Regions from separate parts of the Gracilibacillus caseinilyticus genome, predicted to be linked through region 2. Evidence: riboswitches for the same ligand, from Rfam matches in the RefSeq annotation. Region 2 holds a riboswitch; each other region holds the start of a gene.

Region 1 (3,184 bases), 1.2 Mb from region 2:
CAAATGGTTTTCCCTTATATTGATAATGAAGATGAGCAATCAATACTTTAGGCTGTACTTGGCCAATACGATCGATAATACCCTTCGCTCCGAAATCCGGTGAACAAGACGTCCAAATCGCACCAAGCGAAGCAGTAGCTAATAATGCTACAAGGCCGTCAATATTATTTGTCGTAACTCCTGCAACACAATCGCCTCGTTTCACGCCTAGCTGCTTAAATCCTTGTTGAGCTTTAGCCACTTGCTCGCTGAGATCTCTAAATGTGATCGCTTGTGTCACGCCTGTTTCGTCCGCTTGAAAAACGGCTATGTTGTCAGGATTGGCTTGCAGGACATTTTCTGCAAAATTAAGTGATGCATCAGGAAAGAAAACCGCATCCACCATTGAATCTGCTGGATTGTAATAGCGAGTGCCCTTTTCACCAATAATACCGGCATAATCCCAAACAGCTGACCAAAATTCCGCAATATGGGTAATCGACCATCGGTGCAGTCTGTCGTATGGAAATAATGACTGATCAACAAACACAGCAAAGGCTTTTAGATGGGACTGATCGATATCACGTTGTGCAGGTTCCCATAATACTCGGTTACGGGTTACAATTTGACTACTCATGATCATTCTCCTTTCGTTGGTACTTCAATTAAAATAGCAATTCCTTGACCACCGCCTCCACATAATGCAGCTATTCCTTTGCCACCGCCACGTCGTTGTAACTCTTTCGCTAAGGTCAATATTAATCGAAAGCCTGTACCACCAAGTGGATGACCAATTGCGATCGCTCCACCGTTGACATTCACTTTATCCAAATCGAGGTCAAGTGCACGACAGCTTGCAATTACCACACTTGCAAAAGCTTCGTTAATTTCAAATAAATCAATATCGTCGACCGACAGCTTCTGTGCTGTTAACAGCTTCTGAATCGCATCAGCTGGTTTTGTTTGTAAACTGGCATCTGGTCCTGCCGTTTCTGTCCAACCGGTAATCGTTGCAAGTGGAGAAAGATCCAATGCTTCTGCCTTTTCACTGGATGTGACGATACCGATACTTGCTCCATCTGTCATCTGCGAAGCATTCCCCGCCGTTATCGTGCCACCCTCTGCAAATACAGGTTTCAAGTTTGCTAGTCTTTCCGCTGTTGTCTGCTCACGTATGCCTTCATCTTCCTCTAAAATGTCTGAAAAAGGTATAATCTCTTCTCGCAAAAACCCTTTCGACCGAGCGAAGGCTGCGCGCTGTTGCGAGAGTGCTGCGAGGTGATCCTGTTCCGTTCGTCCAATACCATATTTCTGATTTGCCTGTTCCGTCAACGCTCCCATTGATTGCTCACTCAATGAACACCATAACCCATCATGTAATAACGTATCTGTCATGGTCTGGTGCCCAAACTTTTTACTATGTTTCGTTACTGTAAAAGGTGCATTCGACATTGAATCAAATCCACCAACGATATAAGTTGTGCCTTCCTGCAACAAAATTCTTCGGGCTGCATCAATTACAGAAGCTACTCCACCTAAACAAACATTGTTCAACGTAATAGCAGGGGTATGACTGCTAATCCCAGCTGCATGTGCTACTTGTCTTGCAGGATTTTGGCCTTGTCCAGCCTGAATGACTTCCGCTAACAACACACCATCAAACGGCGCTAATTCAGGATATTTTTCATGTAAGTACTTCATTGGCGCACTTGCCAATTCAGTGGCCGAATATGATGATAATGCTCCGTTCCATTTTCCAAAAGGCGTCCTTATACCGTCTACAAGTACAATCGACATTAGATATTCACCCTCTTATTTATTTACTAGCTTAATAGTTTTTTGAATATATTTAATATTCAGACTTTTTTGGTTAATAAAAGCTGGTAAAACAGATCCCTTTTGTGTAAAACAAAAAATCTCCCTATCTAGAGATAGAGAGATTCAACTTGCTAATAAAACTCCTTATCTCTACTAAGTATAGTGACTTAGTTGGATTTGGCACCTATATTAAGCAATGCTTAATGGTTGCCGAGGCTTCAAAGGGCCATTCCCTCCACCTCTCTTGATAAGACAAGATCCTATTAAGTTAACGTTTTGATTATTGATAACTTTAGCATGTTTTGTCGTTATATGTCAATGGCAGAAAAACACCATTAATCAACAGCACTGAATTCGTGTACCCACACTTTCATCTTCGGTCCCCAAGGCATACCAGGGTGAAGAGATAAAATAGACTGTTTGTATGCTTCTAAATTATCGTATCCTTCTCGCTTAGCGTCCTCATCCGTAATCATTCCAAGTGACTGTTGATACACATTATCGACACGGAAATGGTGATCTTTCAGTGTCATCACCTCTCCAATATCCGCATATCGGCCATTTCGTCTTGTTGCTGTTTTTTCTCCTTTAATGACTTTTTCTACGTCTGCTTCTATTGTAACAAGGCGGTCAATTGTACACGTTTTTGGCGGCAACTGCTGTGAGTTATGTTGATTACTCATCTTGCATCTTTCCTTTCTATCCAATAAAGATAATCATTTTATATAAAATAAATCAGCATATTTTGCGGGACACTTCTTTTTTATTTTATCACAGCACCGGCAACTATTCATGGGGGTGAACCTAATAAAAACTGAACATTTCGTGTCAAAATCGTATTTTGTCAGGAATAGATGATTATTTGTCCAACATAGAAAACAATCGAGATACGGTTTGATATAAGAAATCAGACTAATACAATAGACCTATCACCTTCCAAATAATAAAAATAGTTAATCGATAACCTTGATAAATCAAAGTGAATAAGCACCTGTTCCAGAAAAAAAACAAATGATTTTGTCCAAAAAACAGAGATAACCGGGTAAATTCTATTAATTATAAAATTTATAATAAATTAGATTGTTTTATAATTACTTTGTGTTAGAATGTATTCTATAAAGTCATCGATTAGCTAAAAAACACTCTATTATTCATTGTTTTTTTACCTCTTTCTAAGATTCACGAAAGGAGGAAAATTATTCAAAAGAAAGAGATAAAATAAAAATTTTAACGAGGTGATTTTATGAAAACAATTAAAAAAAGATCTTTTTTGTGTTTAAGTTTTATCTTGTTAATTTCCACTTTCTTTTTTATTTTCACTCCAAAAATGCAAGCAGAAACCGGTTTTTATGTAAGCGATAACAAACTTTATGATGCAACCGGTGAA
Region 2 (3,184 bases):
CCATTCCTCAGCTGGTTCTTCATAATCGACATCACAATCCACGCGTGGGTGGATCCGTGTAGCTCCTAGCTCCTCGAGGCGTTTGTCAAAATCTTTACCAGTTTGACAGAAATGCTCATAGGATTCGTCCCCTAATGATAAGACGGCGAAGTTCACATTATCCAGTTTTGGCGCTTTACGTCCATGCAGAAATTCATGGAACTGAATCGCGTTATCAGGCGGATCTCCCTCACCATGGGTTGCTGTTACAATGAATAAATCCTCTACTTCCTTTAGTTTTTTTGGTTTATAATCGTCCATACAGGAGATGGTAACGTCCCTTTGGATCGACTTGAGTTGTTCCGATAGTTTTTCCGCAAGCTCCTGGCTATTACCTGTTTCGGATCCGTAAAGAATTGTTACCGTTCTCGTTGCCACTTGTTGTGTGGCAGTCTGTTCGGGCGCAGGTGCCGCCTGGCTAGCGTTAGCCTGAGAGGCGGCCAAATATCCTGCTAGCCAATTTTTCTGAGCATCTGTCAATGTTGGGAGCAGCTGATTTAAGATTTCGGTCTGTTTTTGATCAAAGGGACTATTTACTACTTGTAATGTCAACGTGTTCACCTCTTTAAATAATTAATCCGATAGATTTACTTTGTTATAGCTATAAAAAAATAGTTATTTTGCCGACTGCGGAGCAACGTGAAGTCCGCATTCTGTTTTGTTAAAATTGGCCCATCTGCCTGCACGTTCATCTTCGTTATCCAATACTTTGGACGTACAAGGTATACAGCCAATGCTCGGATAGTTCTCATCATGAAGTGAGTTATAAGGCAATTGATGATCCCTAATGTAATTCCAAACATCATCCCAAGTCCAATGAATCAATGGACAAACCTTCACAGATTCGAACCTGTCATCTTTGTTAATAAAGTCGGTATTAGCTCTTGAAGGTGATTGAGCTCTTCGCAGACCAGATATCCAGGCTGTTGCTCCACTCAGCACTTCTTCAAGCGGTTTTATCTTACGAATGTAGCAGCATTGATTAGGATCTCGGCTCCATAGGGCGGAACCATATTGTTCTCGCTGTTCATCGACTGTAAGAGAAGGTTTCTTCATGAAAATATCCAGTTTGGGATATTTTTCTTTCACTTCGTCGATCAAATCATATGTTTCTTGGAAATGGAGACCTGTGTCTAAAAATACTAATCTGGCATCTGGCTTCACATTCGCAATCAAATCTATCATTACCATACTTTCAGCACCAAAACTACAAGCATAGACAAGCGAGTCACCATACGTCTGATAGGCCCAATTAAGGATATCTTGTGCACCTTTGGTTGGGTCTGATGCAGATGGTTCCTCATGATTTAAAGAACTGTCGCTATAGTTTGCGTAAGTCAACATGATTGCATCCTCCTTATTAAAAAAACCTTCCTATCGGTTGGTGATAAGAAGGTTGTCAGTGTATCAGCATTCCTTCTTATCTTCCGGTTGCAACGCTTCATTGCACCGCAGGATTTGGCACAGTGTTTTCCATACAACCTGTTGCCGAGATTTCATTGGGCCTGCCCCTCCATCTCTCTGGATAAGAATTCCATTCATTTTCATTTAATAACATAGTAAATGTTTTAGCGCTAAATGTCAATACAGATACATGTAAAAATTGTAAAAATCATCATTTGCTTCTGCTTATTTGAAATCTTTTTTTAGCAATAGTTGCTTCTGAAACCCTGATATATCGGTTTTTATCCTGTTTCATGATTTTTATTCAATGATTCCAGTGCATCTTTTACAGTTTGAAATACTTGTTTATCTTTTAGTTTTTGACTAAGCAATGAAGAGTGTAAGGCTGATTGACTTCTTATACCAGTAAATATAATTGTCAATCCAATTAACTCCATCAGTTGTACCGTATAAAAAAGGTTATAGATGCCAGAATCAGTCACGGTAGTAATCCCGGTAAAATCAAAAATAACGTAATCCATTTTTGTTTCTGCAATGTGTTGGATTGTCATATTGATCAAAAGTGTTGTCTTGTTATCATCCAGTGTACCAATTAATGGACAAATATCAATATCATCATCCACTTTTATAATAGGTACGGGAAGATCTTTAACATGTTTATTATCGGATCGTGGAGGCAGAGATTCATGATGGGAGTCAAGGTAGCCATGGATAAATCCTGCATTGTAGAACAAAATGATTTCATCTATTGTTTTTCTTATGCCATCGTATTCGTTATTGGGGAAATTGTGCCATTTTTTCTCCTCCAATAAGTGCTGAATAATATGGGCGCTAATATAAGGAAAATGATCGATCATCTGCAGGAATATCCGTTGATCTGTAATAACATGCCCTTTTTTATAACCGATTTCTTTTATATTGTTTAAAACAGCTTGGTTTGTTGTAATAGGTATTTTCTTGCTTATTAAGTAGATAAGACTTTGCAAGAAGACAGTCAGCTGTTCTGGTTGATCATGCTCGATAAGTGATGAGACGATTAATTGTTTCTTTTTTTTCATCCAGTGTGAGACCTTTTCTTTACATGAAGATGATGTCACATACTGCACTCCTTTCTAAAAACGTATGTTTGGTTGTGTATTAGGAAACGGCGACAAAAAGTTGGTCATCCTAAAAAAATAGCATCACTTACTAGTTTATAAGATTAAACAGATATTTAAAGTGGTATATTTATATATACCGTATAAGGAGCGATATGAAGATGAATCAAAACCTGGAAAGTATAAAGGTGACCTTGGATGTTGTTTGTGGTAAATGGAAAGCAGTTATTTTGTTGACTCTTTACGAAAAAGGTACTTTACGTTTTGGTCAATTAAAGAAGCAGATACCATTAATCAACCATCAGACACTGATCAAACAGCTGAAAGAATTAGAACAAGATAGGTTGATTAAAAAGAAGTCCTATCAGGTTGTACCTCCTAAAGTGGAATATTCATTAACTGACTATGGAGAAAGCATCAAAGGGTTATTATATGAGATGATTGAGTGGGGAGAGCAGCACCTGCAGAACAAAACGCCTTCCTGAGGAATGACCAAATTGTGTAATCTAACAAAACTATCTAAAAGTAATACATTGTTGAAGCATACTGCGAAGTAATGACAATTTGTTGAGACTTCTTTATGCTAACAAGTGTTGAAGTTGACAGATTTAGTGTGCTTGAATACCGCTCCGGCCAACCACCTC
Region 3 (3,184 bases), 2.1 Mb from region 2:
CCAATGCTACTTGTTCTGCTTTCGGTGATACCACGCCTTCTTGCAGCCAGAATACTTTTGGATTCACTTCAATTGCTTCTTTGGCGATTTCGATTGCTGCATCAGGACTGCGGAACACTTGCACAATATCAATATCTACTGGAACACTCTTAAGATCAGGATAGGCTTGCTCACCTAGAATCTCTGTTTCTCTCGGGTTGACCGGTATGATCTTATAGCCAAGCCTTTGCATTTTTCTAGCGAGTCGATAGCTAGGTCGTGCTTCTTTTCCGCTTAATCCGACGATTGCTAATGTTTTTTGACGAGTCTGTTCTTCGCCATTTTCCTGATATCTTTCATATGGAGAGTTTAATGCCCATTTAATAACCCCTTCGTCATTAACAACAATTTGTTTTTCTCTTTCTGTTCCGATTCCTGTTGCTTTTACTAAGGCTTGATCTAAGTCATTTTGGATATCGCGTATCGACTCAATACCGACAGACAAACGCACTAATTCTTCCGATACACCTGTTTTATCTAGTTCCTCTTTCGTTAATTGCTGATGTGTAGTCGATGCTGGGTGAATAATTAAGGATTTTGCATCCCCAACGTTTGCTACATGTGACCAAAGTGCTACATTGTTGATCAGGCCACGGCCAGCGTCACGGCCACCTTTAATACCGAAGACGATAATCGAACCAAAGCCATTATTCAAAATACGTGTTGCCAGTTCATGGGATGGATGGTCTTCCAAGCCTGGATATCTCACCCATTCGACCGCCTCATGGTGGTGCAAGTATTCCGCTAACTCCTGGGCATTCCGGTTATGACGTTCCACTCTCAAGTGAAGTGTTTCAAGTCCTTGTAATAGCTGGAACGCATTGAATGGACTTAAAGCAGCACCAAAATCTCTTAGCAGTTGGACACGAACCTTAGTAATAAAGGCTAATGTACCAAAGTCAACCGCATAACGGATGCCATTGTAACTCGGATCTGGTTCTGTAAACGCTGGATATTTCTCTGAATTCCAGTTAAATCTTCCTCCATCGACAATCACACCACCGATAGATGTACCGTGCCCCCCAATCCATTTCGTCGCAGAGTGAACGACAATATCCGCTCCTAATGTAATCGGCTTACAACCAAATGGGGTTGCGAACGTGTTATCGATAATTAATGGGATGCCTGCGTCATGGGCAATTTCCGAAACTCTTTCTACATCCAACACCTGCAACCCTGGATTCCCAATAATTTCACCATAGACAGCTTTCGTATTCTCATTAATCGCTGCTTTAAAATTCTCAGGATCTGTTGGATCGACGAATTTTACGTTAATGCCGTACCGTGGCAATGTTATATTAAACAGATTATACGTACCACCATATAAGTTCACACCTGCTACAATCTCATCTCCTGCACTGGCAAGATTTAAAATCGACAGCGTGATGGCGGACATCCCTGATGAAGTGGCAACTGAGGCAACCCCATCTTCCAAGAGTGCCATTCTTTTTTCAAAAACGTCTACAGTTGGATTTCCGATTCGCGAATATATATTTCCCGGCTCATCTAGTGCAAATAACCGTTCCGCATGCTCCGTGTCATGGAATACGTAGGAAGTAGATTGATAGATTGGCACAGCACGTGAACCTGTTGTCGGATCTGGCGCCTGCCCACCGTGTAAATGAATTGTTTCTGGATCATACGTTGAATGTTTGTAATTTGTCATGTTTTATTTCCTCCCCAAGTTTTCAAAAAATTAGTGCTTTTCTAATAATTAAAAAGCCTTCTTCGTAAGAAGAAGGCTTTTACTCACATTGCAGTAGTCTTCCTCTTATCTGCCAGGATAGTTACCTGCAGGAATTAGCACCTTTTAAGCAGCTGCTTAATGGTTGCTGGGCATCTTCGGGCCAGTCCCTCCGCCTCTCTGGATAAGAGTTTACTATTTAGTTGTAACGATTTAAAAAGTCCCCCATACAAGATAGAGAGACTTAACTAATGGCTTCGCTCTCTTATCTCTCTAAGCTTGAACGCTTAGTGGAATAGGCACCTGTATCAGTCGATAATCACCTAATGGTTGCCGAGGCTTCAAAGGGCCATGTCCCTCCACCTCTCTGGATAAGAATCTATTCAATTCCGAGTTGTTTACTCATGTTTATCGTTTGTTAGATATACTTTAGCATGTTCTGAAAATAGTGTCAATAAATATTTTGAATGTTTTAAATTACCATAAAATGCCTTTATACCAAGGGATTGCACATCCTTGAGTCCGTTAAAATACGATGTAGCAGAAAAGGGTGAATACAATGGAGAACCATATAGATGTGCTCGCAGAAACACTGCCGCTTTTAGACATCATCACGATGCTGTTGATTGGAGACAATTTAATCACAGGATTGGTTTATGTATTACTGATCAAAAGTGTAACGGATGACGAATTACTAAAAGTGTCTTTTATATTATTGATTATTGTGTTTAATATAATGGAAGGCTAAGAGCTTTTGTCCCCAGGTAAGAAAGTATAAAAGTAAAGTCATAGAAGTAAACTTGCTAAACATGATTGATGGGTTCTTATAATATGGATTATGTCAAGTAGAATTGTCTGGACATTGTGTTAATTTTGATAGATTTCACCTGCTTAGCAAAGCTCCGGAAATATGCTCCGCGTCCTGTGGGGTCGGCCTCAACTTCCTCAGAAAGCAGAGACCGCTTTCCTGCGGGATTTTCGGACGCGACTGATCCCACGGGAGTCTCCGCATATTTCCTACGCTTAATGGAAGTTCTACAACGATTGGAACAGCTAAAAGCAACAGTTCTAAGCATAATGTATTTGAAAATAAAGCAGCTATTATAGATTGTCACATGAGGATATCAATCAATCTGTTTCCTCATGTCTCTGTTATAGATCTATACCCTAGCGCAGGCCAACCACGTAGACTCCTCATGCGTCAGCGCGAGCTGAAGATCCACTTTGTCTGTGCCTGTGTCTGCTAGTATCGCTTCGAAGTACGCTTCCTTGGCACAAGGCAGCAAAGAAGCATTTCAAGTAGTAGCCTAGCAGAAGCCGTGCTCCACAAGGACGCGAAGTGGTTGGTAGAAGGCATCATACCTCTAACTACATTTCAAAATGGATGCAACGCTACTTGACATAATCCATATTATAGGTAGTTGTATATTATTTATGTTAGTTAGGACCGGGTGGGCTTTC

The links. A riboswitch is a leader RNA that binds a small molecule or an ion and turns the genes downstream of it on or off. The one in region 2 is predicted to bind S-adenosylmethionine.
Region 1: it holds a riboswitch for S-adenosylmethionine, as region 2 does, so the genes downstream of both, MUN88_RS01890 (thiolase family protein) here and MUN88_RS07910 (phosphoadenylyl-sulfate reductase) in region 2, are expected to answer to the same signal.
Region 3: it holds a riboswitch for S-adenosylmethionine, as region 2 does, so the genes downstream of both, MUN88_RS19765 (PLP-dependent aspartate aminotransferase family protein) here and MUN88_RS07910 (phosphoadenylyl-sulfate reductase) in region 2, are expected to answer to the same signal.

Annotation. Positions count from the first base shown of each region.
Region 1 covers NZ_CP095072.1:400,205-403,388, forward strand. Annotated here, with positions in the region: gene MUN88_RS01885 (acetoacetate--CoA ligase) at 1-616, opposite strand, end outside; gene MUN88_RS01890 (thiolase family protein) at 619-1,776, opposite strand; SAM riboswitch class I at 1,939-2,051, opposite strand; gene MUN88_RS01895 (ASCH domain-containing protein) at 2,133-2,480, opposite strand; gene MUN88_RS01900 (glycoside hydrolase family 5 protein) at 3,041-3,184, shown strand, end outside.
Region 2 covers NZ_CP095072.1:1,640,694-1,643,877, forward strand. Annotated here, with positions in the region: gene MUN88_RS07905 (assimilatory sulfite reductase (NADPH) flavoprotein subunit) at 1-591, opposite strand, end outside; gene MUN88_RS07910 (phosphoadenylyl-sulfate reductase) at 655-1,383, opposite strand; SAM riboswitch class I at 1,457-1,571, opposite strand; gene MUN88_RS07915 (STAS domain-containing protein) at 1,725-2,540, opposite strand; gene MUN88_RS07920 (winged helix-turn-helix transcriptional regulator) at 2,702-3,025, shown strand.
Region 3 covers NZ_CP095072.1:4,099,056-4,102,239, forward strand. Annotated here, with positions in the region: gene MUN88_RS19765 (PLP-dependent aspartate aminotransferase family protein) at 1-1,705, opposite strand, end outside; SAM riboswitch class I at 1,808-1,914, opposite strand; SAM riboswitch class I at 1,986-2,101, opposite strand; gene MUN88_RS19770 (hypothetical protein) at 2,283-2,471, shown strand.